Regions from separate parts of the Pseudomonas sp. LS2P72 genome, predicted to be linked through region 4. Evidence: predicted binding sites of a transcription regulator. Region 4 holds the regulator's gene; each other region holds the start of a gene.
What was found. The regulator FliA, encoded in region 4, starts transcription of late flagellar genes. The targets are predictions, from matches to a motif close to CTAAAGTTTNNNNNNNNNNNGCCGNTAA.
Positions count from the first base shown of each region.

Region 1 (7,786 bases), 2.3 Mb from region 4:
TTCACCTCGGGGTTGAGGGTGCTCTCCGGCGCCAGGGTCGGCGTGCCGCCCAGGTCGATGATGTACGGCGTACCGCTTTCGGAAAAACCGACCGGGTCCTTGAAGTAACCGGCGATGGCGATCTTCTGTTCAGGCGTTGCGGTGGACAGCAGCCACAGCACCAGGAAGAACGCCATCATCGCCGTTGCGAAGTCCGCGAAGGCGATTTTCCAGGCGCCTCCGTGGTGCCCGCCGGCGATGCGCTTGACGCGCTTGATGATTATCGGCTGGTTATTTTCCATGATCTAAGTGCCCTGTCTCACAAATACTGTTCCTTTTTGGCGGTGTCTGTTGTCGCCATACTGCGTTGCCGCTCCTCGCCATAGCCGGCTATGACTCGTCGCGGCGCCTTGTCTGGCAACAACAGCCACTCGCCAAAAAGGAACGTATTTGCAAGACAGGACACTAGCGACCGCGAACCGCTTGTTCCAGCTCAGCGAAGCTAGGACGGTGCGCCGGGTACAGAACCTTGCGACCGAACTCTACCGCCAGCGATGGCGGCATGCCGGAAGCCGAAGCCACCAGCGAAGCCTTGATGGCTTCGTAGACGTTGAGTTCTTCCTTGGCATCGTGGGCCAGGGAATGGGCCAGCGGACCGAAGAAACCGTACGCCGCGAGAATACCGAAGAAGGTACCGACGAGTGCCGCACCGACGTGCAGGCCGATGGATTTCTGATCGCCTTCACCCAAGGAAGCCATGGTCACCACGATACCGAGTACCGCCGCGACGATACCGAAACCGGGCATGGCGTCGGCAATGCCGTTCACCGCGTGGGATGGATGCTCGAGGTCTTCCTTGAGGCTGTAAAGCTCCATGTCGAACAGGCCTTCAAGCTCATGGGGAGCCATGTTGCCGGAGGACATGATGCGCAGGTAATCGCAGATGAACGCAGTCATGCGTTCGTCTTTGAGCACGGCCGGGTATTTGGCGAAGATCGGGCTCGCGGAGGCATCTTCGATATCGCCTTCGATGGCCATCATGCCTTCGCGGCGGCTCTTGTTGAGGATCTCGTAGATCAGGCCCAGCACTTCCAGATAGAACGTGTGGTTGAAACGCGAAGTGAACATGCCCAAGGATTTCTTGAGCACGTGCATGGTCATGTAACTGGGGTTGGCCTGGAGGAATGCACCGAGGGCCGCGCCACCGATAATCAACACCTCGAAGGGCTGAATCAGGGCGGCAATCTTGCCGTGGGAGAGCACGTATCCGCCGAGCACGCTCGCGAATACGACGATGATGCCGATAATTTTAGCCATAGGTAGGAGAGCACTTACTGAGTCGGGTTCAAGGTCATATTCGGAAGTTAAAAAATCTCTTCTTCTACTTATCGGCAAAACTGCGCCAGACTATAGCCAGTTCAGGCGAAAAGCCAATTTGGCCCGCTCCGGGCATAGGTAATGCAGACGATGATCGCGTCCAACCATGGCTAACGAAACGAACGTTCCAACTCCAAAACCGACCACTCTCGAAGGCTGGGTCAAGCTTCTCGATGGCGTGCGCTTGCCCGTTCCGCAAGCCAGTCATGACCGTGTCTGCAAGGCCATCGCCAACAGTCGCAGCTCCCTGCGCGATATCGCTGAACTGATACAGGACAGTCCCGCGCTGGCCTTGAGCGTGATTCGCGAAGCCAATCGTCACACCCATGGCAGCATGACCGAGCCTGCGGAAAACCTTGAGGTGGCGATCAATCGCCTCGGTTTGAAGCGCACCGAAGAACTGCTCAACCGGCTGCCTGCCCAGCCGCAATCGGAGATCCCGATCGCCCTGCGTCAGCTGCAGCTGATCAGCCAGCACGCGACCCAACAGGCCAACGGTTTTTTCGCCAGTCGCCTCGCGCGGCTGTGGCAGGACATCCACTGGGGCAGCCTGCTGTTTCTCTCGCCGCTCTGGCCGATGGCATTGACTCATCCGCAGTTGCTCGAAGAGTGGGAGCTGCGGGTCATGCATAAAGGCGAGTCGGCGAGCAAAGTCGAAAAGCAATTGTTCGGCGTTCGCTTGCTGGATATCTGCCTGGCGCTCGTGGACATCTGGCGCCTGCCGATCTGGGTGCATCAGGGCTATCGGCTGCTGCTCAACGAGCAGCGTGAGCTGGTGAAAGTGCTGCGCATCGCGCGCGACAGCGATCATCCATTGCGCCAGCAGAACCGCCTCGATGACGATCCGACCCTGCGCCGCTGGCTCAATCAACCGGCCAACACGGTGCTGCTGGCCAACGGTCTGGCGCTGTCGGCACAACAGGCCTGGGACAGTCCGCACAGTGAACGCTGGCAGTATCTGACCAGCCTTTACCTGCAAATGCCGATGGACGAAGTGCAGCAGCAGTTGCACCAACAGGCCGCCAACAGCGCCCGTCATCATGCAATGCCAGACCTTTGGCACCCGGCCATGTCGCTGATCTGGCCGTGGGGCATGAACCGTGTCCACGCCGGATTGCTGCCAGCCCCGGCACCGACGGCCGAAGACCTGGCGAAATGGCGCAGACAGTGTGCCGAGTTGCTGGTCGAGCCGAGTCGCTTCACCAATGCCATGCACCTGACCACGTCTGCCCGGGATGCTTTGGTTGCGTGCGGCATGCGTCGGGTGATGATCCTGATGGCCGACCGCACCCATGACAATCTGCGGGTGCACCAGACAGCCGGGCTGCCAAAAGAAGCGGCCGGCCTGAACTTCGCCGTCAGCCAGAGCACCGTGCTGCAACGTCTGCTCTCGCAACAAGCCCAAGTGCGCCTGACACCGGCCAACAACGCGCAATTTTCGGCCCTGTTGCCGGCCAGCCTGCGCTCACAGTTCGGCGGCGAACACTTGCTGTTGCGCTCACTGGTCAATAATGGTCGGGTGATCATGATTGTGGTGGCGGATCAGGGCGGCGGGCCGTTCTCGGAAATCACCGTGCAAGCCTTCGGCAAAACCGCGCAGTGCATCGAGAAAGCCCTGCACAGCTTTAGTCACCGCGGCCAATGACGCTGCTATACAATCCTCCCCTTTGTGTTCTGGAGACCTCACATGTCTGACTTCTCTGGCTTGCCGCTGGTGATCGAGCCGAGCGACTTGCTCGCCCGTCTCGACGCCCGCGAACTGGTTCTGGTGGACCTGACCAGCAGCGCCCGCTATGCCGAAGGGCATATCCCCGGTGCGCGTTTTGTCGATCCGAAACGCACGCAACTCGGTCAGGCGCCTGCGCCGGGACTGATGCCGCCGCAAGCGGCACTCGAAGCGTTGTTCGGTGAACTGGGACACAACAAAGACGCGATCTACGTGGTCTATGACGACGAGGGCGGCGGTTGGGCCGGGCGTTTTATCTGGCTGCTGGATGTCATCGGCCATAGCAAGTACCACTATGTCGACGGCGGCCTGAAGGCCTGGCTGGCAGAAGGCTTGCCCATGTCGATCCAGATCCCGGCCGCGGTCGGCGGCCCGGTTGCGTTGACCCTGCACGACGAACCCACTGCCACCCGCGAGTACCTGCAAAGCCGTCTCGGTGCCGCCGACCTGGCAATCTGGGACGCGCGTGGGCCGCTGGAATATTCCGGCGAGAAAGTCCTGGCGGCCAAGGCCGGGCACATTCCCGGCGCGGTCAATTTCGAATGGACCGCGGGCATGGATCAGACGCGCAACCTGCGCATCCGCACCGACATGCCGCAGATCCTGGAAAAACTCGGGATCAGCAAAGACAAAGAAGTGATTACCCACTGCCAGACTCACCACCGTTCTGGCTTCACCTATCTGGTGGCAAAATCCCTCGGTTATCCGCGGGTAAAAGGCTACGCCGGTTCCTGGGGCGAATGGGGCAACCACCCCGATACGCCCGTAGAGATTTAAGGTTTTTAAGGACAGTTAATGAATAAGCGTTTGTTTATCCTCAGCCAATACCTGCTGCCCCATCACCTGCTGTCGCGACTGGCCGGCTGCATCGCCGAATGCCGCGTGCGCTGGTTCAAGAATGCCTTCACCGCCTGGTTCGCCAAGCGTTATCAGGTGGACATGTCGCAGGCGCTGGTCGAAGACCTGACGGCCTACGAGCACTTCAATGCGTTCTTCACTCGCGCATTGAAAGACGGCGCTCGCCCGCTGGACGAGACGCCTGGCGCGATCCTCAGCCCGGCCGACGGTGCGGTCAGCCAACTTGGCCCGATCGAACACGGTCGCGTGTTCCAGGCCAAGGGTCACAGCTTCAGCGTGCTGGAATTGCTGGGCGGCGATGCGGCCAACGCAGCGCCGTTCATGGGCGGTGATTTCGCAACTATTTATCTGTCGCCGAAGGACTACCACCGCGTGCACATGCCGCTGGCCGGCACCCTGCGCGAGATGGTCTACATTCCGGGCCGGATCTTCTCGGTCAACCAGACCACCGCTGAAAACGTTCCGGAACTGTTCGCCCGCAATGAGCGTGTGGCGTGCATTTTCGACACCGAGCGCGGGCCGATGGCCGTGGTTCTGGTGGGCGCGATGATCGTTGCGTCGATCGAAACCGTTTGGGCCGGGCTGGTCACGCCGCCGAAACGCGAGCTGAAAACCTTCCGCTACGACGAAGCCGCCCGTGCGCCGATCCATTTGGAGAAAGGTGCAGAACTGGGTCGGTTCAAACTGGGCTCGACCGCTGTCGTGCTGTTCGGGCCTGATCAAGTGAAGTGGGCTGAAGAACTGGCGGCCGGTTCGCCGGTGCAGATGGGCCAGGGCATGGGGCTGGCAAAAGCCTGATCCCTGATCCGAACCCCGCGAACGTCTTCGCGGGGCCGGACATTTCGGTGGTGCCGTTACTCTATCTGTCCACGGAAGCCGATCGGCCCTTCGTTGGCGTAGGTATTGGTGCCACTGAGGTTTTTCCCTCCATCACTGGAGGTCACGCTCAACGCCACAACGTTCTGATTATCCCGGCCTCCGATGACCCATTTACCACCCGGATGCCACGGGGCATCGTTGCCGCCCCACTGATTTTCAACGTTGTACTGGTTCTGGCCCGTGCGCTGAGCCTTGAAACCAATGGGACCTTCACCCGCATACGTCATGGTGCCGGTGAAACTCTTCCCGCCATCGCTCGACTTGATCTCGATCGCGACAACGTTCTGGTTGTCCCGCGCGCCTAACACCCAGTCTCCGCCCGGATGCCAGGGTGCCGAACTACCGCCCCATTGATTTGCCACTACATATCTAGACATAAACTTCATCTCCTTGAAGTTACAAGAGACCTGCCCTGCGTAGGCAGCAGGCCGTACGACTGTGCGTATCCAGTCGCACGACTGTCAGATTAGTAGTACGCCCGGAGGGCATTCGACTGACAGACAAACGGTAGAAATCCATTAGCTGCTACAGTCAGGTCATCACTGCCCATTTACCGGTTGGAGTTTTTCCACGGCATGAGTGAGACCAGCCCCCACCTGTTGCTACGCGCGCCGATCCCGACGCAGTTGCGCCTGTCGTTCTGTGACGCTACCCCGCGTGATCTCAAGCGCTGGATCGCCAATCTACCCAAAGCCAATATCGGCGAAACCGCTCGCCAGCTGTATCAAGGCTTGAGCGAACTCAACCAGCTGCTCACGCCCAGCGACAATCGCCTGCAATTGCTCGAACTGCTGCGGCCCGAGGTGTATTACGTCTGCAAACACCTTGAGCAGCATTTCCTGCATCAGTCGATTGTCCTCGACGAGCGTTCCCGCAAGATCGCCAACCTCTGCCAGGCGCTGCAAAGTCACTTGGCCATTGGTTATAAACAGATCGTCGTGCGCATCACACCGAAATTCAGCAAGGACCGTGCGCCGCTGCTGACCCAGGCGCTGCAACGGGCGATTCATTGCCTGAACGGGCCGCTGATTCGCGCGACCAAACTTTATTGCCCGGTGCCGGAAGGCCTGTGGCTGGAGCTGCATCAGCTCTACCGGATCGCCTGCGCACACCGGCTCCAGCACACGACCGTGCGCGATGAGCTGGCCAGCCAGACGCAAAACCTGAGCGTCGAGCAGACTTACGTGGTCGCCTTGCTGCTGGGCGCCTCACGCTGCAACCAACTGCGTCAGCACCAGATTGCCCGGGTGGCCGAGGTGCTGGAGCCCTGGAGCCAATGGATCAAGCTGCAACCCGGCAAACCGGCCACAGGGCTGTTTGCCGTCATGCCGGATCTCGACACCGGACCGCGTTACCGCACCAAGTTCCGGGCCGAGCAGCAGGAGAGCTTATTGGGGATTGATCCGCAGCCGTTGGTCGCGGCGATTGAAGCTCATTTGCAACAAAATGACAGTTCATCACCGCTGCCCGTGCCAGCAGGGTTAAGCCTGGATACGTTGCAACACCTTCATGCCGCCTGGGGCCAGACCGCCGAGCGCAGTTTCCAGCGCACCGTCGGCCAAGGCACGCTGACCCTGTGTATAGGCATGAGCGCGCTGCACTTTTATCTGGGTGGGCAACGCTCATTCAGCGACATCCTGAAAAACCACGGCGCCCGGCCTGCACAGTTTTCGGTAACGTCAGTGGCCGGCCGGGAAAAGGACCAATGGCACCAGGCCTTCGACGCCGCTCCCCAAGGCAATGCAGACACGCTATTGCCTTACGAAGAGATCGAATACCCCCAGCTTCAGAATGACGACAGCCACGAAGCATCCGATCGTAATCAGCACTTCCCGACCTATGTCCTGTCAGTGGTCAATCACAGCCCCGGCGGATACTGCCTGGCCTGGCCCGCTGCTGTGCCGGCCGAGTTACAGGCGGGTGAGATGGTCGGTATCGAGGATTCTGCCGGGCAGGGCTGGAGCATCGCGGTGGTGCGCTGGATCCGCCAGGTGCGCGGCGGTGGCACGCAGATGGGCATCGAGCAAGTTGCGCCCTGCGCCGAGCCTTGCGGCCTGCAACTGGTGCGCACCCGTGATGACCACAGCCAATATCTTCGCGGTCTTTTGCTACCGGAGATCAGCGCCATCGACCTGCCCGCCACACTGCTTGCCCCGCGCCTGCCCTTTCAGGAAGGCAGCAAAGTGCTGATCAACACCAACGGACAGGAACGTCGAGCCGGGTTGGATCGGCGGGTGGCGAGCACCAACAGTTTCAACCAATTCGCCTACCGTCCACTGCAGGTAGCCAAAAACGACAACGCCGCGGTGAGCGGCGCTGAGGAGGATTTTGATTCGTTGTGGAAAACACTTTGAGGGTGAATCTGTAAGACCGTGGCGTCGCCATCGCGGGCAAGCCTTGCTCCTACAGGTTCAGCGCTAATCGTTCCAACAACACGCCCCCTGTAGGAGCAAGGCTTGCCCGCGAAGAGGCCCTGTCAGTCAATACAAAATCAGAGCTGCCCGTCGCGATCCCGGAAGCCCAGCAGATACAGCACGCCATCCAGCCCCAATGTGGAAATCGCCTGCTTCGCTGACTGCTTCACCAGTGGCTTGGCACGGAAAGCGACACCCAACCCGGCAATCGCCAGCATTGGCAAATCGTTGGCGCCATCGCCGACCGCAATGGTCTGCTCCAGACGCAAACCTTCCTTGTGCGCCAACTCCTTCAGCAGATCCGCCTTGCGCTGCGCATCAACAATCGGCTCGACCGCCACACCGGTGACTTTGCCGTCGACCACTTCCAGTTCATTGGCAAACACATAGTCGATGCCCAACTTGGCCTGCAATTGCTTGGCGAAGTAGGTAAAGCCGCCCGACAGGATGGCGGTTTTGTAGCCCAGGCGCTTGAGTTCGGCGAACAGAGTTTCGGCACCTTCGGTCAGGCGCAAGGAGGCGCCGATGGAGTCCAGTACGCTGACATCCAGAC
Region 1 covers NZ_CM142708.1:6,360,480-6,368,265, forward strand. Annotated here, with positions in the region: gene motB (flagellar motor protein MotB) at 1-281, opposite strand, end outside; gene motA (flagellar motor stator protein MotA) at 445-1,296, opposite strand; gene ACYZUA_RS29135 (HDOD domain-containing protein) at 1,463-3,001, shown strand; gene ACYZUA_RS29140 (rhodanese-like domain-containing protein) at 3,044-3,859, shown strand; gene asd (archaetidylserine decarboxylase) at 3,878-4,738, shown strand; gene ACYZUA_RS29150 (lectin OAA family protein) at 4,795-5,196, opposite strand; gene ACYZUA_RS29155 (molecular chaperone) at 5,395-7,173, shown strand; gene serB (phosphoserine phosphatase SerB) at 7,311-7,786, opposite strand, start outside.
Region 1: motA (flagellar motor stator protein MotA) is a predicted target of FliA. The motif match lies at 1,365-1,392, and genes of this name have one in related genera.

Region 2 (7,786 bases), 2.7 Mb from region 4:
CCCAGGAAACCGGTCTGCCGGTGATCGTTGCCGAAGACCCGCTGACCTGCGTTGCTCGCGGCGGTGGCCGTGCGTTGGAAATGATGGATAAACACACCATGGACCTGCTGTCGAGCGAGTGATCTCGCCCGACGCATCTATGCTGTTGGCGCGCAGGCAGCACTTTGCGGTGCTGCCTGTTGGCGTTTATCTTCTGTCAGTCTGCATCCAGGCCGGTTTGATGCCGTATGAATAAAGAGAACATTTGCCTGGGAGGAGCGGCTTATTAAACCGCTTTTCACCAAAGGGCCTTCACTGGGCGTGCGCTTGTTGGTGCTGGTCGTGCTATCGGTCGCGCTGATGGTGGTCGATGCCCGCTTCACACTGCTCAAGCCAGTGCGTAGCCAAATGTCGCTGGTACTGATGCAGTCTTACTGGATCACCGACCTGCCGCAGCGGCTATGGCAGGGTGTGGCCAGCCAATTTGGCAGCCGTACCGAACTCGTCGCCGAAAACGAAAAACTCAAAACCGAAAACCTGCTGTTGCAGGGCCGCATGCAAAAGCTTGCCGCCCTCACCGAGCAGAACGTTCGGCTGCGCGAGTTGCTCAACTCCTCCGCGCTGGTCAACGAGAAGGTCGAAGTGGCCGAGCTGATCGGCATGGACCCCAATCCCTTCACCCACCGCATCATCATCAACAAAGGTGAGCGCGACGGTGTGGTCCTCGGTCAGCCGGTGCTCGATGCCCGCGGCCTGATGGGCCAGGTGGTCGAGTTGATGCCGTACACCTCTCGTGTGCTGTTGCTGACCGATACCACTCACAGCATTCCGGTGCAGGTGAACCGCAACGGTCTGCGGGCGATTGCCAGCGGCACCGGCAACCCGGAACGCCTGGAGTTGCGTCATGTGGCCGATACCGCCGACATCAAGGAAGGCGATCTGCTGGTCAGCTCCGGTCTGGGCCAGCGGTTCCCGGCGGGTTACCCGGTGGCGACGGTCAAGGAAGTGATCCACGATTCCGGTCAGCCGTTCGCTATCGTGCGTGCCGTACCGACCGCCGCCTTGAACCGCAGCCGCTACTTGCTGCTGGTGTTCACTGACGGCCGCACAGCCGAAGAGCGCGCCAACGATGCTGCCCAGGCTCAAGAAGCCTTGGACCAGCACGGTGGTGGACCGATCATTCCTGCGAGCGTGCCGAAACCTGCCCTCGTCCCGGCAGCTGTTGCTGCGCCCGTGGCGCCGGTTGCGCCGACGATTGCCCCTGCCGCCACAACCCCGCCTAAACCTGCGGCAACTCATCCTGCTCCTGCGAAACCTGCCGCCAGCAAACCGCCCGCGACACAACCTGCGGCCGCTAAACCGCCCGCTGCCGTGAAGCCTGCTGCCAAACCGCCTGTCTCTGCGCCGGCTACTACTGGGGGACGAGAATAATGGTGGGTGCTACTGCCTCCCGAAACGGCTGGATGATCTGGCTGACATTCGCCATAGGCATGCTGCTCAGCGTTTCGCCGCTGCCGCAATTCATGGAAATCCTCCGTCCACTGTGGCTGGCCTTGCTGCTGGCGTTCTGGGCGTTAGCCATGCCGCAGAAAGTCGGGATGGTCACCGCGTGGTGCCTGGGCCTGGCTGAAGACGTGCTTTATGGCACGCTGCTGGGCCAGAACGCGTTGATCCTGACGTTGATCACGTACCTGGTGCTGGCGCTGCAACAACGCCTGCGCATGTTCCCGATGTGGCAACAGAGCCTGGTGATCCTGGTGATCTTCGGCCTCGCGCAGCTTGTTCAACTATGGCTCAGCGCCCTGACCGGCAATCGTCAGCCGACGCTGGCGCTGGTCTTGCCGGCATTGGTCAGTGCACTGCTCTGGCCATGGATCAGCTACGGTTTGCGCGGTTTGCGTCGACGCTACAAAATCAACTAATTCGGTCAGGCATTTGCCCGTACCGGTGCCCTGCCTCGCAAATACGTTCCTTTTTGGCGAGTGGCTGTTGTTGCCAGGCAAGGCGCCGCGACGAGTCATAGCTCGCTATGGCGAGGAGCGGCAACGCAGTATGGCTACAACAGGCGCCGCCAAAAAGGAACAGTATTTGTGAGGCAGGGCACTAAACAGGGAGATGTCTTGATGAAACAGCTGTACCTCGCCTCAGGCTCGCCGCGTCGGCGTGAACTGCTCACGCAGATCGGCGTGCCGTTCTCCGTCATCCGCGCGGACATCGATGAAACTCCTTTAGAAGATGAATCCCCGACGGCTTATGTCGAGCGCCTGGCGCGCGGCAAAGCCGAGGCCGGGCGGGGGACTGTCGTGTCTGACGCAGATTTTTGCGTGCTGGGCGCCGACACCGCCGTGGTGCTGGACGGAAAAATACTCGGCAAGCCGGTTGATGAAGCCGAGGCGTGCGCCATGCTTATGATGTTGTCCGGGTGTGAACATGAAGTCCTGACGGCGATCGCGGTGCGAGAGAGTGAGCGTTGCGAGTCTCGGGTGGTGCGCAGTCTGGTGCGTTTTCGCAACATCAATCGCGATGAAGCGGTGGCCTACTGGGCCAGCGGCGAGCCGCAAGACAAGGCCGGCGGCTACGGCATTCAAGGACTCGGCGCGGTGTTCGTCGCCGGGCTCAATGGCAGTTACTCGGCGGTAGTCGGGTTACCGCTGTGCGAAACCGCTGAGCTGCTTGGCCATTTCGGCATACCCTGTTGGCAAACCCTTAACGCGCGTTGAGCGTCGTACTGACAAGATGCGGCCATTATCGTGAACATGCCTGAACGAGACCCTGCCATGAGTGAAGAGATCCTGATCAACATCACGCCGATGGAATCGCGCGTGGCGGTGGTTGAAAACGGTGTTCTGCAAGAGGTCCACGTCGAGCGCACGCAAAAGCGCGGGATCGTCGGCAACATCTATAAAGGCAAGGTCGTGCGGGTATTGCCCGGCATGCAGGCGGCATTCGTCGATATTGGTCTGGACCGCGCAGCGTTCATTCATGCCTCGGAAATTTCCCTGCGCGAAGGCCCGGCGGTCGAGAGCATCAGCGCTCTGGTTCACGAAGGTCAGAGCCTGGTGGTGCAAGTGACCAAGGACCCGATCGGCTCCAAAGGCGCACGCCTGACGACTCAGTTGTCGATTCCATCGCGTTATCTGGTGTACATGCCGCGCACCTCGCACGTTGGCATTTCGTTGAAGATCGAAGACGAAGCCGAGCGCGAACGACTCAAGCAAGTGGTCACCGATTGCGTGGCCAAAGAAGGCATTCAAGAGGTCGGTGGCTTCATCCTGCGTACCGCTGCCGAAGGTGCCGGTGCCGATGAAATCCTCATGGACATTCGCTACCTGCGTCGTCTCTGGGATCAGATCAACGAGCAGATCAAAACCATCAGCGCGCCGAGTGTGATCTATGAAGACCTCGGCCTGGCGCTGCGCACCTTGCGTGACCTGGTGAGCCCGAAGATCGAGAAGATCCGGATCGACTCCCGGGAAACCTTCCAGAAAACCACGCAGTTCGTCGCCGAGCTGATGCCGGAAATCGCCGATCGTCTTGAGCATTACCCTGGCGAACGGCCGATCTTCGACCTGTACGGCGTCGAAGACGAAATCCAGAAAGCCCTGGAGCGCAAAGTCCCGCTGAAATCCGGCGGTTACCTGGTGGTCGATCCGGCGGAAGCCATGAGCACCATCGACGTCAACACCGGGGCGTTCGTCGGTCATCGCAACCTCGAAGAAACCATCTTCAAGACCAACCTCGAAGCCGCGACCGCCATCGCTCGTCAGCTGCGCCTGCGCAACCTGGGCGGGATCATCATCATCGACTTCATCGACATGGAAGATGAAGAGCACCAGCGTCAGGTGCTGCGCACGCTCGAGAAGCAACTGGAACGCGATCACGCCAAGACCAACATCATCGGCATCACCGAGTTGGGCCTGGTGCAGATGACCCGCAAGCGCACCCGCGAAAGTCTTGAACAAGTGCTGTGCGAACCGTGCAGCAGCTGCCAGGGCCGCGGCAAGCTGAAGACGCCGGAAACTGTTTGCTACGAGATTTTCCGCGAAATCCTCCGCGAAGCTCGCGCCTATCAGGCGGAAGGCTATCGTGTATTGGCAAACCAGAAAGTGGTCGACCGTTTGCTCGATGAAGAATCGGGCAATGTCGCCGAGCTCGAAGGTTTTATCGGACGCACCATCCGGTTCCAGGTGGAAACCATGTATTCCCAGGAACAATACGACGTGGTGCTGCTCTGAATCGCTGTCTTTCCACCCTGCTAGAACGGCTGGCCTCAGCTTTTTGCAGTATTTTTGCCATGGGAGCCAACTGACATGGAACGTCTGACACGCATTGTGGCCGCACTGACCCGCTGGGGTCTGGGGCTGTGTGCGTTGGTGTTGGTGTTGTTGGCGTTATACGTCAGCCTCGGCCGAGAGCTGACCCCGCTGGTGGCCGAGTACCGTGCCGAAGTCGAAGCCGAAGCCAGCGCTGCTTTGGGCATGCCGCTGAACATCGGCGAACTGGAAGGTAGCTGGAGCGGCTTTGCTCCGATCATGCTGGCTCACGACGTGATGGTCGGCGAGGGCGCCAATGCCCTGCGTCTGGATCAGGTGCGCGCGGTGCCGGATCTTTGGGCCAGTCTGATGGCTCGCGAAGTGCGCATCGCTCACCTGGAACTCAGCGGCCTGAAGATCAGCCTCAAGGAAGGCGAGGATGGCCATTGGGCGCTGGAAGGTTTGCCGGTGCAGCAGGATCAGCCGCTGGATCCTGAACAATTGCTCAATCGTATGCAGATGGTTCAGCAGCTGTCGGTGCTCGATAGCCAGGTCACTTTGCAGCCACTGCAAGAGCAACCGCTGACCCTGACTTACGTCGGCTTGAATCTGAAAACCGGCGTCTCTCGCCAGCGACTCGACGCCCGTTTGACCCTGCCCGATGGACAACCGGTGGCCATCAGTCTGCGTACCCGTCTGCGCGCCAGCGAATGGAAAGACGGCGAGGCCGAAGCTTATTTGAGCCTGCCGCAAAGCGACTGGTCGAAATGGTTGCCTGAGCGCCTGACCCAACAATGGAATTTTTCCGAGTTCAAGGCCGGCGGCGAGCTTTGGGTGAACTGGAACAAGGGCGCCCTGCAGAGTGCTGCGATTCGCTTGAACGCGCCGCAACTCAAGGGTGCGTACGCCGAGCGCAAACCGATCCAGATCAACAATCTGGCGCTCAACGGCTATTTCCAGCGCAGCTCCGAAGGCGTGCTGGTAACCCTGGATTCACTGGCCATGAACCTTGGCGAGACCCGTTGGGAATCGCATCTGCAATTCAAACAAAACGCGGCGACCGACAAGACTGAAGAGCTTTGGCATCTGCAAGCCGACCGCCTCGATCTCACCCCGATCACCCCGATACTGAATGCCTTGGGGCCGCTGCCCGAAGGCATTGCCACCGCCGTCGAGCGACTCCAAGTGACGGGTGGCCTGCGCAACGTGCTGATCGACTTCCGGCCCAATGCTACCGACGACAGCAAATTCAGCTTTGCCGCCAACCTGGATCGGGTCGGCTTCGATGCCTATCACGGCGCTCCGGCGGCGCGAAATGTCAGTGGCAGCATCAGCGGTGATCTGGGCGGTGGTGAGCTGCGCATGGACAGCAAGGATTTTTCCCTGCACCTGGACCCGATCTTCGCCAAGCCATGGCAGTACATTCAGGCCAATGCCCGACTGACCTGGAAGCTCGATAAAGAAGCCTTCACCTTGATCGCGCCGTACCTGAAGGTGCTGGGCGAGGAGGGCAAGATTGCCGGCGACTTCCTGATCCGCCTGCATTTCGACCAGACCCAGGAAGACTACATGGACCTGCGGGTCGGTCTGGTGGACGGCGACGGTCGTTACACCGCCAAGTACTTGCCGACAATGCTCAGCCCGGGGCTGGACGAATGGCTGCGTACGGCAATTCTCAAAGGTGCGGTGGACGAAGGCTTCTTCCAGTATCAGGGTTCGCTGAACCACGGGGCCGCAGACACTGCCCGCAGCATCAGCCTGTTCTTCAAGGTTCACGATGCCGAACTGGCCTTCCAGCCAGGCTGGCCACATGTCAGCAAGGTCACGGGTGACGTGTTTGTTGAAGACAGCGGTGTGCGGGTCCTGGCCAGCAAGGGGCAGTTGCTCAATACCCAGGTCAGCGACATTTACGTCAATATTCCCCGTGCGCCAGCGGGGCAAAACGTCCATCTGTTCCTCGACGGCGGATTCGCCGGCGGGTTGGGCGATGGCCTGAAGATTCTGCAGGAAGCGCCGATCGGCACCGCCGCCACCTTTGCCGGTTGGGAAGGCGAGGGCGATCTGCGGGGCAAACTGAAACTGGACATTCCATTGGTCAAAGGCGAGCAACCGAAGATCCTCGTCGACTTCAAGACCGCCAAGGCCCGTCTGAAAATGGCCGAGCCAACCCTGGAGCTGACTCAACTCAAGGGCGATTTTCGTTTCGACAGCACCAAGGGTTTGAGCGGGCAAAACATCACCGCGCGCGTCTTTGATAAACCGGTTACCGCACAGATTTTCGCCGATGGCAGCCCCGGCAACCTCAAGACTCGCGTCGTCGGCTCCGGCCAGGTCGAGGTCAAGAAACTGACCGACTGGCTGAGTGTGACTCAGCCGTTGCCAGCGTCCGGTGTGATCCCTTATCAGCTGCAACTGAACCTTGATGGGGCCGACAGTCAATTGATGGTCAGCTCCAACCTCAAGGGCGTAGCAATCGATTTGCCGGCGCCGTTCGGCATGGCGGCCGACGTCGGCCGCGACACCACGTTCCGCATGACCCTGCAAGGGCCGGAGCGGCGCTACTGGGTCAATTACGGTGAGCTGGCTAACTTCACGTTTGCGGCACCGCCCGGCAATTTTGCCGACGGTCGTGGCGAGTTGTTCCTGGGTGGCGGTAATGCCGTGCTACCCGGCGCCAAAGGCCTGCGGGTGCGCGGTGTGCTGTCGGAACTGGATGTCCGCCCCTGGAAGGACCTGGTAGACAAGTACGCCGGCCAGGATCCGGGCGGCAACGCCAAACAGTTGCTCAGCAGTGCGGATTTCAAGATTGGCAAGCTCAGTGGTGTCGGCACTACGCTCGATCAGGCTTCCGTACAGTTGAACCGCAAACCCGCTGCGTGGGCCCTGCAACTCGACAGTCAGCAGGTCAAGGGCAGCGCCAGCATCCCCGATGCGAAAGCCGCGCCGATTGCGATCAATCTGCAATACGTGCGTTTGCCGGCGCCAGACCCGACGGTCCTGGCCGACGAAAACTCGCCAGATCCACTGGCCTCGGTGGATCCGACGAAGATCCCGGCACTGGATATCACCATTAATCAGCTATTCCAGGGCAAAGACCTCGTCGGGGCCTGGTATCTGAAGGTCCGTCCGACCGCCAAGGGCATTGCGTTTAATACGCTGGATCTGGGCCTCAAGGGCATTCTCCTGCAGGGCAGCGGCGGCTGGGAAGGTGTGCCTGGCTCCAGCAGCAGTTGGTACAAGGGCCGGATCAGCGGCAAGAACCTCGCCGATGTGCTGAAGGGCTGGGGCTTTGCGCCGAGTGTCACCAGTGAAGAGTTTCATATGGATGTCGACGGTCGCTGGCCCGGTTCGCCGGCCTGGCTGGCGACCAAGCGCTTCTCTGGAACCCTCGACGCTTCGCTGAATAAAGGCCAGTTCGTTGAAGTTGAGGGCAGCGCCCAGGCGTTGCGAGTGTTCGGCTTGCTCAACTTCAACTCCATCGGCCGCCGGTTGCGTCTGGACTTCTCCGACCTGTTCGGCAAAGGTTTGAGTTACGACCGGGTCAAAGGCCTGCT
Region 2 covers NZ_CM142708.1:5,951,709-5,959,494, reverse strand. Annotated here, with positions in the region: gene mreB (rod shape-determining protein MreB) at 1-122, shown strand, start outside; gene mreC (rod shape-determining protein MreC) at 301-1,410, shown strand; gene mreD (rod shape-determining protein MreD) at 1,410-1,901, shown strand; gene ACYZUA_RS27395 (Maf family protein) at 2,103-2,699, shown strand; gene rng (ribonuclease G) at 2,757-4,214, shown strand; gene ACYZUA_RS27385 (YhdP family protein) at 4,290-7,786, shown strand, end outside.
Region 2: ACYZUA_RS27395 (Maf family protein) is a predicted target of FliA. The motif match lies at 1,966-1,993, and genes of this name have one in related genera.

Region 3 (7,786 bases), 3.1 Mb from region 4:
CGCTGCAACCCAAGAACATCAGTATCGCGCTGAACATGGCCCAGTCACTGCTGCACGGCACCGACACCAGTGTCCCTTCGGCGGAGCTGGAAGAATGTCGGACGTGCCTGACAATGGTCGGCCTGATGCCCGACACCGATGCGCGTTTTCCCCGTTATCAGAAGTTGCGAAGCAAGGCGTTTGGCGAATGAACAACAGCGAACAGGCACTCGATTTTTCCACGGTGATTGCCTCCACCGTGCACGACATGAAGAACTCCCTGGCGATGCTGATGCAGGCCCACAGCCAATGGCTGGCACGCTTGCCGGATCCGCAGCAGCACACCCCGGAGCAGGGCGTGATCGAATTCGAATTCGCGCATCTCAATGGCATGCTCGTGCAGTTGCTGGGGCTGTACAAACTCGGGGTCAACCAGATGCCGTTGCAACCGGCCTACCATGAACTGGATGACTTCATTGAAGCGCAATTGGCCTGCCACCAGGATGTGTTTGCCAGTCGCGGGATCATGGCGACCTACGAAGTGGACCCGTTGAGCCCTCTGGGTTTCTTCGACCGGGAACTGATTGCTTCGGTGCTGGGCAACAACATCAACAACGCCATTCGTTACGCCCGTCACGCGGTGTTGATCAGTGTCAGCGATGAAGCGGGGCAACTGGTGCTGACCGTCAACGACGATGGCGAGGGTTATCCACCCGAAATGATCGAGCGTCAGGCCGATTACGTGCAGGGCATCAACCACAGCAGCGGAAGCACTGGTCTGGGCCTGTACTTTGCCGGCCGGATTGCCGCATTGCATCAGCGTAACGGCGTGGGCGGACGCACTGAAATCAGCAATGGCGGCCCGCTGGGTGGCGGCGTGTTCAGCCTCTATCTGCCCTGAGCGGTTCTTTTTGTTGGCCGCTGCTTGATATTCCGAACAGGCGGCGCCTATTTTGTACGGGTCGCCGTTCGCGGCTCGCACAACAACAAAGGATTGCGTCATGACAACCGATGGCCATCGCTCACTCGCACAGCGATTGACGGGCATTGATGAGATTGAATGTGTCACGCCGGATTTGAACGGCGTACCCCGTGGCAAGGTAATGACCGCCGAAGGCTTTCTCGAGGGCCGGCGTTTGCAGATGGCGCGGGGAGTGCTGCTGCAATGCATCATGGGCGGATATCCGCCAGCGCGCTTTTACGGCAGCGATGATGGCGACCTGGCGCTGGTGCCCGACCTTGCACAGATCCATCGCTTGCCGTGGAGCACGCAGCCGCGAGCCTTGGCCATTTGCGATGCGGACGAGCTGACCGGCGAAAGCTCGTCTTTGTCGACCCGCGGCCAACTCAAAGCCGTGATCGCGCGTTACGCGGCCCTCGGCCTGGCGCCGGTGGTGGCGACCGAGCTGGAATTTTTTGTCTTTGCACCCAACACCGACCCGACTCAACCGTTCCAGCCACCGCTGGGCCTGGACGGTCGTCGCGAGGACGGTCAATCGGCGTTCAGTATCAGTTCCAATAATGGTTTGCGGCCGTTCTTCAGCGAAGTCTACGCCTGCATGGCGGCCCTGGGCTTGCCGCGCGATACCTTCATGCATGAGATGGGCGTCAGCCAGTTCGAGATCAACCTGCTGCACGGCGATCCGCTGCTGTTGGCCGACCAGACACTCCTGTTCAAACATCTGCTCAAAGAAGTCGCGCTCAAGCATGGCCTGACCGTGGTTTGCATGGCCAAGCCGCTGGCGCACACGCCGGGCAGTTCGATGCATATTCACCAGAGCATCATCGAGATCGGCAGCGGGCGTAACGTGTTCAGCGATAAGGCGGGTGAGCCGACCGCGACCTTCCGTCATTTCATCGCGGGTCAGCAGGCCGGCATGGCGGATTTCACCGCGTTGTTCGCACCGAACGTGAACTCGTATCAGCGCTTGTGCCATCCCTTCGCATCACCGAATAATGCCTGCTGGTCCCACGACAACCGTGCGGCCGGATTGCGTATTCCAGCCAGTTCGCCCGCCGCTCGTCGGGTCGAGAACCGCTTGCCGGGGGCTGATGCAAATCCTTATCTGGCGATCGCCGCCAGCCTTGCCGCAGGGTTGTATGGCATTGAACACAAACTGGAGCCGAGCGAGCCGATCCAGGGTGAGTTCGAAGTGCCGGACAATCTTTCGTTGCCGTGTACCTTGCATGCGGCTCTTGAACGTCTGAAACGTAGCCAATTGGCGAAGGAACTGTTTGGCAAGGAGTTCATCGAAGGCTACATCGCCTCGAAGACCATGGAGTTGACCAGCTTCTTTGATGAAATTACTCCCTGGGAACGGCGTGTTTTAGCGGCCCAGGCCTGACGACCCGTCGACATCAGGCTATCGTTTGTCGGTAGCCTGAAACTCACTGCAAGGAGCCGCTCGGAACGCCGATGCGCCAAATCTGGAAACCCTTTCGAGCGCTTTATTTTGCCTCGCTGATGATGTTGATCGGCTCTGGCCTGTTGAGTACTTACCTGGCCTTGCGCCTGGCTGCCGACCACGTCGACAGCCTGTGGGTCGGTGCGTTGATGGCCGCCAACTATTGCGGCCTGGTGCTGGGTGGCAAGATCGGCCACCGGCTGATTGCCCGGGTCGGGCATATTCGCGCCTATTCAGCTTGCGCCGGGATTGTCGGTGCGGCGGTGCTGGGCCATGGCCTGGTGGACTGGTTGCCTGCCTGGATCTTCCTGCGGGTCATCGTCGGCCTCGGCATGATGTGCCAATACATGGTCATCGAAAGCTGGCTCAATGAGCAGGCCGAAGCCTCGCAGCGCGGCACGGTATTCAGCGGCTACATGATTGCCTCGTACCTGGGGCTGGTGCTGGGTCAGTTGATTCTGGTCATGCACCCGAGCCTGGGCCTTGAACTGCTGATGCTGGTCGCCTTGTGCTTCGCGCTGTGCCTGGTGCCGGTGGCCCTGACCCGTCGGATTCACCCGGCACCGTTGCACCCGGCACCGATGGAGCCGCGGTTCTTCATCAAGCGCGTGCCGCAGTCGTTGAGCACGGTGCTGGGGGCGGGGCTGATCATCGGTTCGTTCTACGGTCTGGCACCGCTGTATGCCTCGCAGCAGGGGTTGTCCACGGAGCAGGTCGGTCTGTTCATGGGTAGCTGCATTTTTGCGGGCTTGCTGGTGCAATGGCCGTTGGGCTGGCTGTCCGACCGTTATGACCGGGCGCTGTTGATCCGTTGTTTTGCCATGGTCCTGGCGCTGACCGCGTTGCCGCTGGCAATCATGCAGCAGGTACCGCTGGAGATTTTGTTTATCACCGGGTTCTTCTGTTCGCTGGTGATGTTCTGCCTGTATCCGCTGGCGGTGGCGTTCTCCAACGACCACGTCGAGGGAGATCGCCGGGTGTCCCTGACAGCGATGCTGTTGGTGACCTACGGTGTCGGCGCCAGTATCGGGCCGCTGGTGGCAGGGGTGCTGATGAAGCTGTTCGGCAGCCACATGCTCTATGCCTTTTTCAGTTTCTTCGCGTTGGTGCTGGTGTGGCGGATTCGCCCGAAAGCGGTAACCAACCTGCATCAGGTCGACGATGCACCGCTGCATCACGTCGCCATGCCGGACAGTATGTCGAGTTCGCCGTTGGTGGCTTGCCTTGACCCGCGGGTCGATGAGCAGGTGGTTCAGGAACAGATGCAGAACCCGATCAACCCTGAGCCGGACGCGGAACCCGAATCAGAGCCCGAAACCGATCCAACTCCCGAAGACCCTGATGCACCTCGCGAGCAAAGTTTTACCGAGGCCAGGCCTTAAGCATAAAAACAACGCATAAAAAAACGGGCAGTCACCGCAAGGGGCTGCCCGTTTTCTATTGAAGCGTCTTATTACATGTCGTCTTTGTCGAAGCGTCGCGCTTCGCGCTGAAGCTGATAGACGAACCGCTCGACCTGCCGCTGCACCAGCCCGCTCATGTTGTGAAAGCGTACGCCGGCGAAGGTGGTGGAGATTCTTTCTTCGAAGTGCAGGTAACGCAGCTCGACGGGTGCCGTCATGTTGCCAAAGGGCAGGGCGGCGATGAAGCGGTCATAGACCTGGCCCAGTTGCAGGCTGCCCGTGATGTCACCTTCGAAGCGTAACTTGCAGCCGGTGGCGGAGATGTCCAGTAGCTTGCCGCTGATCGGCGATTTGAGCTTTTCACCGCCCAGATCGACGTTGACCAGTTGTGCCAGCTTCAATGCTGCGCGGAATGCATTACGACGCTGGTGGTAAACCACCTCGGCGGGCAGGGCGCCACGGTAGCAGCGACCGCCACCGGATTCGTCGATGGTCAACGGGCCGTTGCTTTCCCAGGCAATACGTACGCCGTCGTGAAAGCCTTCGACCTTGAACGGTTCGCCGGCGAGCAGGTAGCGTTCACCATCGCGGGGAATCATTTCGTCCAGGGCAATCATGTTGCTGTCACGGTCAATGTCCACCAGATAGCTCTGGAAGCGCTGGCTGCGCTCATGGAACGTGATGATCAGCGGATCATGGCTGTCTTGCAGCTGGCGCAGGTTGCCGGAGATCTCCAACGGCGTGGTGAGCACCTTGGGTGGCTGCGGAGCATCTTCCGCGCTTAAGGCATTGAACACGGTTCATCAATCTCCAGACAAATATGACTACGGCTGGCCAGCATATTGCCAGCATGTTGCGCGTCTTGATAGTGCGCGCTTTTCAGCAGGCTCAAGCCTGACTGAGCGGGCGTGGCTTCGCAAGCATGGAGGTTGATCCGCGTGCATCATAGAGCGCTGGCGGTTCGCCGCCGTTGAGGATTTTCAGCTGATTGGCCGTCGCGGCCTGTTGGACCAGGATCGACTGGCCATTCTTGACGTTGGCCGCCTGGCACTGAGCCAGAAGATCGGTCAATACATCGCTCTGTTCCAGCAGCTGGTCGCCAATGCTCGAATGGCTGGCAAGTTGCTCCAGGCCGTTGCGGTTGGTCGGCAGGTTGAGGCTGGCGAGGATTTCACTGCGCTTGCGGCCATGCTGATCGAGCAAAATGATCAATGCCTGTTTCTGCGCCAGAATCTCTTCGAGCAGTGGCATGTCGCGACCGTGCAAGGCGAGGGACTCGGTTTGCAGTAACTCCAGCAAGTGCTGTGCTGGAGCGAAATCGTCGGTGATCAGTTGCAGTAAATTAGTGTCGTGCATGGCTGGCCTTGGGTTTTAAGCGTCCAAAAGCCTGGCGCAGGCCTTGGCCTAGCGCTGGGCTTCGAAGTTGAGCAGTTTGCTGGCTACACGGTTGCTGTCGACTTTGTAGCTGCCATCGGCAATCGCTGCTTTCAACTCGGCCACGCGGGCGTTGTCGACGGCAGGCTGATCGCGCAGCTTGTCAGTGACCTTCTGCAACTGTTGAGCCTCATTGCTGAGATGTACCGATTCCCCGCTTTTGACGGTACTGGCCTGTTCGGCCGGGGTATTCAGCGGTGCGGGTTTGCCGGCTTCGGCGGTTTCCTTCGCGGTGCTGGTACGTGTACTACCGGTAAGTGACGAGGAACTGTTTAAACGGCTGAAATCGATGACCATGACAAAAAACCTCTGGGTATTTGGACGCTTGCCATGTTTTCGGCCATACCCGGAAAAACTTTAGGCCCAATTATCAATGAGCTTGCGCGCGTCAGCGCTTGCCCTGCATAGGGCACAGTCTAGGGAACAGTCGAGTGGCGCGCCACATCTTCACAAACAGAGAGTTCTACATGGCCACTTCCACCTGACCGGGCGCGATGACTTGCGCCTTGATGACCCGCTGCGAGTTGAGGTTTTTCACCCGGATCTGTTCGCGCAAGCCGCCATTGGACAGCGCTTCACCCGGCATGCGCACGCTGAGCGTTCCACTGCGGGCGGTAATCACCACCTGGTCGCCCTTGGTGATGACTTCTGCCTGTTCCATGTGCACCAGGGTCATGACCTGGTCGGCAACCATTGGTCGGGTAAGTTTCTGCCCGATCGCCTGGTCGACGGAAGTCAGGTAACCCTGGCTGATCAGGCTGATGTCACGCTCGCGCAGGGTCACATCCTGGGGCTCGACGATACCGGCGCGTCGTAGCGGTCGGGTGGTAGTCACAATGTCGCGAAACAGGCGCACTTGAGCGGGTACGAATACCGTCCAGGGTGACGCGCCCTCGCAGCGCACCTTGACCGTAACACGCCCCAGCGGTGTGGCCGGGCTCTCCAGGGACGCTGTCAATTCCTTGTCGCACATGGGCATGCGCAGCCGTGGGTCGAGCTGCTTGACCTCGATCTCGTAGCGGCCTTCCGTTTGACTGGTGGCCAGATAGTCTTCTACGGTGAATTCAAGAAAGCCCTGGGTGACGCCGATAAGCATGTCAGGCAAGGTAACCGCGTCAGCAAGGGCAGGGCAGCCAGCGTTGAACAGGCAGACGGCCGACACCGCGCAAAGCAATTTGCGGGCGTTTGATGTCAGGCGTCGGAAAAATGTCGGTTCTGTGTTCATAAGAGTTAAAAAGCAAGCGCCGTGCCGTTTAGTGATGAATGCGCGTCGCAACACACTTAAGCGTTGGTGTAGGAGTCTATGCATGGCTGGTGTAATGGATGCGGTAAACCAGCGCACGCAACTGGTAGGGCAGAATCGCCTTGAGCTGTTGTTGTTCCGTCTCGACGGCCAGCAGCTGTATGGGATCAACGTGTTCAAGGTTCGGGAGGTGCTGCAATGCCCCAAACTGACGCTGATGCCAAAATCCAGTCCTGTCGTGTGCGGTGTGGCGAGTATTCGGGGGGCGACCATTCCGATACTTGATCTGGCCATGGCGACCGGTTCCGGTGCGCTGAAAGATCAAAGCAATCCCTTCGTGATCATCACGGAGTACAACACCAAGACCCAGGGTTTCCTGGTGCGGTCAGTGGAACGCATCGTCAACATGAATTGGGAGGAGATTCATCCGCCACCCAAGGGCACGGGACGCGATCATTACCTGACGGCTGTGACTCGGGTCGACAATCAGTTAGTCGAAATCATCGACGTCGAGAAAGTGCTGGCAGAAGTGGCGCCGACCCCGGAAGCGATTTCCGTTGGCGTGGTGGATGTCGAAACCCAGCACAAGGCGCTCTCTTTGCGAGTACTGACGGTCGATGACTCGTCGGTGGCGCGCAAGCAGGTGACCCGTTGCCTGCAGACGGTCGGTGTCGAAGTGGTGGCGTTGAACGACGGTCGGCAAGCGCTGGATTACCTGCGCAAGCTGGTCGACGAGGGCAAGAAGCCGGAAGAAGAGTTCCTGATGATGATTTCCGACATCGAGATGCCGGAGATGGACGGGTACACCCTCACGGCCGCGATCCGCAGCGACCCTCGCATGCAAAAGCTTCACATCATCCTGCATACTTCGTTGTCGGGTGTATTCAATCAGGCGATGGTCAAGAAAGTCGGTGCCGATGACTTCCTTGCCAAATTCCGTCCTGATGACCTGGCATCCCGGGTAGTCAACCGGATCAAAGCAGCAGACATCAGCTAGGGGCCTTTTGCCCCTAACGGTTAATACGATTTAAGAGGCGGCATCTTTGTCTACGGGTAATTTGGATTTCGAACAGTTCCGGGTCTTCCTGGAAAAAGCCTGTGGCATTTTGCTCGGTGAAAACAAGCAATACCTGGTCTCGAGCCGTCTCAACAAACTGATGGAACAGCAAGGCATCAAGTCCCTGGGTGAGCTGGTCCAGCGCATCCAGACCCAGCCGCGCAGCGGTTTGCGCGAGATGGTGGTGGATGCCATGACCACCAACGAAACCCTGTGGTTTCGTGATACCTATCCGTTTGAAGTCTTGAAGAACAAGGTGCTGCCG
Region 3 covers NZ_CM142708.1:5,318,104-5,325,889, reverse strand. Annotated here, with positions in the region: gene ACYZUA_RS24490 (response regulator) at 1-191, shown strand, start outside; gene ACYZUA_RS24485 (sensor histidine kinase) at 188-880, shown strand; gene ACYZUA_RS24480 (glutamine synthetase family protein) at 1,083-2,324, shown strand; gene ACYZUA_RS24475 (MFS transporter) at 2,396-3,766, shown strand; gene ACYZUA_RS24470 (flagellar brake protein) at 3,838-4,584, opposite strand; gene ACYZUA_RS24465 (flagella synthesis protein FlgN) at 4,676-5,143, opposite strand; gene flgM (flagellar biosynthesis anti-sigma factor FlgM) at 5,192-5,518, opposite strand; gene flgA (flagellar basal body P-ring formation chaperone FlgA) at 5,685-6,446, opposite strand; gene ACYZUA_RS24450 (chemotaxis protein CheV) at 6,529-7,461, shown strand; gene cheR (protein-glutamate O-methyltransferase CheR) at 7,508-7,786, shown strand, end outside.
Region 3: flgM (flagellar biosynthesis anti-sigma factor FlgM) is a predicted target of FliA. The motif match lies at 5,555-5,582, and genes of this name have one in related genera.

Region 4 (7,786 bases):
CCTGCTGGACGTGTTCTTCACGTTCAACATTGCCTTGTCGATCGTGGTGTTGCTGGTTTGTGTTTACGCGTTGCGACCGCTGGATTTCGCGGTGTTTCCGACCATTCTGCTGGTGGCGACGTTGCTGCGACTGGCGCTGAACGTGGCCTCCACGCGCGTGGTGATGCTCCACGGCCAGGACGGTCATGCCGCCGCCGGTAAGGTGATCCAGGCCTTCGGCGAGGTGGTGATCGGCGGTAACTACGTGGTCGGTATCGTGGTGTTCGCGATTTTGATGATCATCAACTTTGTCGTGGTGACCAAGGGCGCCGGACGGATTTCCGAGGTGAGCGCGCGTTTCACCCTCGATGCGATGCCCGGTAAACAAATGGCGATCGACGCCGACCTCAACGCTGGTCTGATCGATCAGGCTCAGGCCAAGGCCCGTCGTTCGGAAGTCGCCCAAGAGGCGGAGTTCTACGGTTCCATGGACGGCGCCAGCAAGTTCGTTCGCGGTGACGCCATTGCCGGCCTGCTGATTCTGTTCATCAACCTGATCGGCGGCATGGCGGTCGGCATCTTCCAGCACGGCATGACCTTCGGCGATGCCGGTCGGGTGTACGCCTTGTTGACCATCGGTGACGGTTTGGTGGCGCAATTGCCATCACTGCTGTTGTCGACCGCCGCAGCGATCATGGTGACTCGTGCGTCCGGCTCGGAAGACATGGGCAAACAGATCAATCGCCAGATGTTCGCCTCGCCGAAAGCGTTGGCAGTGGCGGCGGGTATTATGGCGGTCATGGGCCTGGTGCCCGGCATGCCGCACTTCTCCTTTCTCAGCATGGCGGCCCTGGCGGCCGGCGGCGCGTACCTGTTCTGGAAGAAGCAGAACGTGGTCAAGGTTCAAGCTTTGCAGGAGGTCAAGCGTCAGCAGGAGCTGTTGCCGTCGCCGGCTCGCGCTCAGGAAGCCAAGGAGCTTGGCTGGGATGACGTCACTCCGATCGACATGATCGGCCTGGAAGTCGGCTACCGGCTGATTCCGCTGGTGGACCGCAATCAGGGTGGTCAGTTGCTGGCGCGGATCAAGGGTGTGCGCAAGAAGCTCTCCCAGGATCTGGGTTTCCTGATGCCGACCGTGCATATCCGTGACAACCTCGACCTGGCACCGAGTGCCTATCGCCTGACCCTGATGGGGGTGATCCTCGCCGAAGCGGAGATTTACCCGGACCGCGAACTGGCGATCAACCCGGGGCAGGTCTACGGTACGCTCAACGGCATTACCGCCAAAGATCCGGCTTTCGGTCTGGAGGCGGTCTGGATCGAAGTCAGCCAGCGAGCTCAGGCACAATCCCTCGGTTACACCGTGGTCGATGCCAGTACGGTAGTGGCAACCCACTTGAACCAAATTCTGTACAAGCACTCGAGCGAATTGATCGGTCACGAAGAAGTGCAGCAACTCATGCAATTGTTGGCCAAAAGCTCACCAAAACTGGCCGAAGAACTGGTGCCGGGTGTGGTGTCTCTGTCGCAGCTGCTCAAAGTATTGCAGGCGTTGCTGGCCGAACAGGTGCCAGTGCGGGACATTCGCAGCATTGCCGAAGCCATCGCGAACAATGCCAGCAAGAGTCAAGATACTGCCGCGCTGGTGGCCGCGGTGCGCGTCGGCGTATCCCGCGCAATCGTCCAAAGCATTGTAGGCACTGACTCCGAGCTGCCAGTGATCACCCTGGAGCCAAGGTTGGAACAAATATTGCTCAATAGTCTTCAGAAGGCAGGACAAGGCTCGGAAGAGGGCGTTCTGCTGGAGCCAAGCATGGCTGAGAAACTGCAGCGCTCGTTGATCGATGCGGCGCAGCGTCAGGAAATGCAAGGTCAACCGGTGATTCTGCTGGTAGCCGGTCCGGTTCGCGCGATGCTGTCGCGATTCGGCCGATTGGCAGTCCCGGGTTTGCATGTGTTGGCTTACCAGGAAATTCCTGACAACAAGCAAGTGACCATCGTTGCGACAGTAGGGCCCAACGGCTGAGGTAGTGGTTCATGCAAGTTAAGCGTTTTTTCGCCGCCGATATGCGTCAGGCCATGAAGCTGGTTCGTGATGAGCTGGGCGCTGATGCCGCCATCATTGGCAACCGTCGGATCGCCGGTGGTGTCGAGCTGACGGCCGCCCTGGATTACAAGTTATCGGCGCTGGCTCCGCGCGTTCCGAACATGGAACTCGAAGACGAGCTGCGCAAGACCCAATCGCGGATCGTCACCGCCCAGGCCGAACTGAGCCTGCGCAGCGATGGCGAGAGCGACAAGTCCACCAATCGCCAGTTGTTCGCCGGCCTGCCACTGACCGCCGCCGAGCCGCTGGTCGAGCCGACCTACGCCGAACCCCGTCGTCCTGCACCGGCCGCGGCACCTGCCACCGGCGGCGTCGACCCGCGGGCGTTCGACTCGATGCGTTTCGAACTCAACAGTCTGCGCGAACTGATGGAAGTGCAACTCGGCTCCCTGGCCTGGAATCAGCTGCAAGGCAGCCGTCCGGCCCAGGCCAACCTTTGGCGTCGCCTGCAACGCATCGGTCTGTCCGGCCCGTTGTCGCGCGATTTGCTCGCGCTGATTACCGATATTGAAGAACCTCGTCAGGCCTGGCGCATGTTGCTGGCACACCTGGCGCGGATGATCGTCACACCGGAAGTCGAGCCTCTGGAAGAGGGCGGCGTGATTGCCATGGTCGGCCCTGCCGGCATGGGCAAGACCACCACGCTGGCCAAACTCGCGGCCCGCTATGTGCTCAAGTACGGCGCGCAGAATATCGCGCTGGTCAGCATGGACAGCTACCGTATTGGTGCTCAGGAACAACTCAAGACCTTGGGCCGGATCCTCAATGTGTCGGTGACGCATGTCGATCCGGGCCAATCGCTGGTTCAGGCGCTGGAGCCTTTGCTGCGCAAACGCGTGGTGCTGATCGATACCGCGGGCCTTCAGGCCAGCGATCCGGCACTGCGCATGCAGCTCGAAAGCCTGGCCGGTCGTGGCATCAAATCGAAAAATTATCTGGTGTTGGCAACCACCAGCCAGAAACAGGTTCTAACGGCCGCTTATCACAGTTACAAGCGTTGTGGGCTCGCTGGCTGCATCCTGACTAAACTGGATGAAACGGCAAGTCTGGGCGAGGTGTTGAGCCTGGCCATCAGTCATGAATTGCCGGTGGCTTACCTGACCGATGGCCCGCGGATTCCGGATGATTTGCATCTACCGCGTCGTCATCAGTTGGTCAGTCGCGCCGTCAGCGTGCAAATGCAAGAAGAACCCAGCGAAGAAGCCATGGCTGACATGTTCGCTGATATTTACCACAGCCCGACCAAGCAGGTCGGCTGAGGTATTAATGAACAGTTTTTGTACCTACATCGATGGTCTGCCATGCATTGTTCAGTTCGTGAACGCGCAGCCAGTAATGTGGCCTCCGTCTAAGTAAGACAAGGTAAAGAAAATTCATGGGCAGCATGCATCCCGTACAGGTGATCGCGGTGACCGGCGGCAAAGGTGGCGTCGGGAAGACTAACGTGTCAGTGAACTTGTCCCTGGCTCTAGCGGAGCTCGGCCGGCGCGTCATGCTGCTGGACGCTGATCTGGGGCTGGCGAACGTCGACGTCCTGCTGGGACTGACACCCAAACGTACTTTGGCCGACGTGATCGAAGGCCGCTGCGAGCTGCGCGACGTACTGTTGCAAGGCCCTGGCGGCATCCGCATCGTCCCGGCCGCGTCCGGCACACAGAGCATGGTTCATTTAAGCCCGGCGCAACACGCCGGCCTGATCCAGGCGTTCAGCGATATCGGCGACAACCTCGACGTGCTGGTGATCGACACCGCTGCGGGCATTGGTGACTCGGTTGTCAGTTTCGTTCGCGCAGCGCAGGAGGTCTTGCTGGTGGTCTGCGACGAACCGACCTCGATCACCGATGCCTACGCACTGATCAAACTGCTGAACCGCGATTACGGCATGAACCGCTTCCGCGTCCTGGCCAACATGGCCCAGAGCCCACAGGAAGGTCGCAACCTGTTCGCCAAGTTGACCAAGGTCACGGATCGCTTCCTTGACGTCGCCTTACAATACGTCGGCGCGGTGCCTTACGACGAAAGCGTGCGCAAGGCCGTGCAGAAGCAGCGCGCCGTCTACGAAGCCTTCCCGCGGTCCAAGTGCTCACTGGCGTTCAAGGCCATTGCACAGAAGGTCGATACCTGGCCGCTGCCTGCCAACCCGCGTGGGCACCTGGAGTTTTTCGTCGAGCGCCTCGTGCAACAAACCGCAGGACCGGTGCTATGACATCCAGTGGCTACAACCTCTACAAGAAGTCGGCACGTGACGCGCAGTACGAGCTGATCGAGCGTTACGCGCCACTGGTTAAACGCATTGCCTACCACTTGCTGGCGCGTCTGCCGGCCAGTGTCCAGGTCGAAGACCTGATCCAGGCCGGGATGATCGGCCTGCTTGAAGTGTCGACCAAATACGACGCCAGCAAAGGCGCGAGTTTCGAGACGTACGCGGGCATTCGAATCCGCGGCGCGATGCTCGATGAAGTACGCAAGGGGGACTGGGCGCCACGTTCGGTCCACCGCAATACCCGGATGGTCAGCGACGCAATTCGTTCGATTGAAGCTAAAACCGGCCGTGACGCTAAAGATCACGAGGTTGCGGCCGAACTCCAATTGAGTCTCGACGATTATTACGGGATTTTGAACGACACCCTGGGCAGCCGCTTATTCAGTTTCGACGATCTGTTGCAGGACGGCGAACACGAAGGGCTGCACGAGGATGGCGCCAGTGCTCATCTGGAGCCGTCACGCGATCTGGAAGATGAACGCTTCCAGGCAGCGCTGGCGGACGCGATTGCCAATTTGCCGGAGCGTGAGCGACTGGTGTTGGCGCTGTACTACGACGAAGAGTTGAATCTCAAGGAAATCGGTGAGGTCCTGGGGGTCAGCGAATCTCGGGTCAGCCAGTTACACAGCCAGTGCGCGGCCCGTTTGCGGGGGCGTTTGGGGGAGTGGCGAGCGCGCTGAAGGCAGTGTGGGGACACTGCGAACGCGGCGGGTGGGGTGTTGAACCGTACCGGCCCCGATCTGCTGTGCTCCAGACAGTCATTGAGTGCTTTGCCGGATTGATTGAAATGGCGCGTCCAGGTGCTGGGCGCGTTTAAGACTGCTTGGAGGTCGAATTGGACAAGAACATGAAAATCCTCATCGTTGATGACTTCTCAACGATGCGGCGGATCATTAAAAACCTGTTGCGTGACCTTGGGTTCACCAACACGGTCGAGGCCGACGATGGCACTACTGCCATTCCGGTTCTCAACAGCGGCAGCATCGACTTTCTGGTAACAGACTGGAACATGCCCGGCATGACCGGTATCGACCTGCTGCGCCACGTGCGTGCCGATGAAAAACTCAAGCACCTTCCGGTGTTGATGGTCACGGCCGAAGCCAAGCGCGAGCAAATTATCGAGGCTGCCCAGGCCGGTGTTAACGGCTATGTGGTCAAGCCCTTCACGGCCCAGGCGTTGAAAGACAAGATTGAAAAGATCTTCGAACGCATCGGTTGATGTGCGAAGCCACTGCGCCACGGGGGGAGCTATGGAGCATAACGAGTCTTCACAGGGCGATTTCGAATCGACTCTGAAAAAACACGCGGTCGAACTGGTCGAAAGCCTTGAAAAAGGCAGGTTCGGCGACGCTGTGCAACTGATCCATGAGCTCAATCAGACCCGTGACCGTGGCCTGTATCAGGAAGTGGGCAAGCTCACTCGCGAGCTGCATAGCGCGATCGTCAATTTCCAGATTGACCCGAACATGCCGCAAGCCGAGGAAGTCTCGCAGATCACGGATGCCACCGAGCGTCTGGGTTATGTGGTCAAGCTGACCGAGGCCGCTGCCAACCGCACCATGGACCTGGTGGAAAACGCCACGCCGCTGGTCAACGGCCTGAGCAACGAAGCCCAGGCCTTGAGCACCGACTGGGGTCGGTTCATGCGTCGCGAAGTCGGGGCTGAAGAGTTCCGCGAGCTGGCCCGGCGAGTCGACGGTTTCCTGACACGCAGCAGCGAAGACAATCGCGTGGTGTCGAGCAATCTCAACGACATTCTGCTCGCTCAGGATTACCAGGACCTCACCGGTCAGGTGATCAAGCGTGTGACCCAATTGGTCACCGAAGTCGAAAGCAACCTGCTCAAGCTCGTGCTTATGGCCAGTCAGGTGGACCGCTTTGCGGGCATCGAACATGACCGTGAAGCGATGCTTGCAGAAAAAGATCCGCAAAAACATCTATCTCAGGGTGAAGGTCCGCAGATTCATGCCGATAAAAGAGAAGACGTTGTGTCCGGTCAGGACGATGTGGACGATTTGCTATCCAGTCTTGGATTTTAGGTTTTTAGGTTTTTAGACCTTTAGGAGCACCCCCTTAATGAGCTTCGGCGCCGATGAAGAGATCCTTCAGGATTTCCTGGTTGAGGCCGGCGAGATTCTAGAGCAACTGTCCGAACAGCTGGTCGAGCTTGAAAGCCGACCGGATGATGCGGACTTGCTCAATGCAATTTTTCGCGGTTTTCACACTGTAAAAGGAGGCGCCGGCTTCCTCCAGCTCAACGAGCTGGTGGAGTGCTGTCACATCGCCGAGAACGTGTTCGACATCCTGCGCAAGGGTGAACGTCGCGTCGACTCGGAACTGATGGACGTGGTTCTCGAAGCGCTGGATGCGGTGAACGGCATGTTTACCGAGGTCCGCGAGCGCAGCCCGATCACGGCTGCCACGCCTGAATTGCTGGCAGCTCTGGCCCGTCTGGCCGAGCCGCAAACCGCCGATGAAACGGCACCGGTCGCCGAGGTGGTGGACGAACCTGCCGCCGAGAGCGAATCGGGTGACATCACCGATAACGAATTTGAACAACTGCTGGACTCGCTGAACGCCGTCAAGGCTCAGGCAGAAGCCCCGGCAGCTTTGCCAGCGCCCAGCAGCAACGCGCCGACCAGCGACGAAATCACCGATGCCGAGTTCGAGTCGTTGCTCGATCAACTGCACGGTAAAGGCCAGTTCGCCGTCGATGCGGTAGCCCCGGCGCCAGCCGCGCCGGCTGCCCCGAAAGTGGCAGGCGACAGCTCCGATATCACCGACGACGAGTTCGAAGCACTGCTCGATCAGTTGCACGGCAAGGGCAACTTTGCCGTTGATGCGCTGGAATCGGCCATTGCTGCGGTCCCGGCCCCGGCTGCTCCAACCGCTAAAGCCGCTGGCGGCGATCTGATCTCAGATCACGAGTTCGAATCACTGCTCGACGAATTGCACGGCAAAGGCAAGTTCACCGAGGTTGGCACTGGCGCAGTGGTTTCTGCTCCTGTCGCCAAGGCGCCAGCACCGGCTGCAAAACCCGTCGCCAAAGCGCCCGAGCCTAAAGCCGAAGCGCCGAAGCCTGCCGCTGCTGCACCGGCTCCGGCCCGTGCCCCAGCCGCGCCGCCACCGGAAAAACCGGCCAGCGAAGCCGAAACCACCGTGCGGGTCGATACCGCGCGTCTCGACGAAATCATGAACATGGTCGGCGAGTTGGTACTGGTGCGTAACCGCTTGGTCCGTCTGGGCCTCAACAGCGGCGACGAAGCCATGTCCAAGGCTGTGTCGAACCTCGACGTGGTCACGGCCGACCTGCAAACCGCGGTCATGAAGACCCGGATGCAACCGATCAAGAAGGTCTTCGGGCGCTTCCCGCGTCTGGTTCGCGACCTGGCTCGCCAGCTCAAGAAAGAAATCAACCTGGAACTGGTCGGCGAAGA
Region 4 covers NZ_CM142708.1:2,260,366-2,268,151, forward strand. Annotated here, with positions in the region: gene flhA (flagellar biosynthesis protein FlhA) at 1-2,005, shown strand, start outside; gene flhF (flagellar biosynthesis protein FlhF) at 2,017-3,345, shown strand; gene fleN (flagellar synthesis regulator FleN) at 3,462-4,292, shown strand; gene fliA (RNA polymerase sigma factor FliA) at 4,289-5,029, shown strand; gene ACYZUA_RS10490 (chemotaxis response regulator CheY) at 5,197-5,568, shown strand; gene ACYZUA_RS10495 (protein phosphatase CheZ) at 5,600-6,388, shown strand; gene ACYZUA_RS10500 (chemotaxis protein CheA) at 6,426-7,786, shown strand, end outside.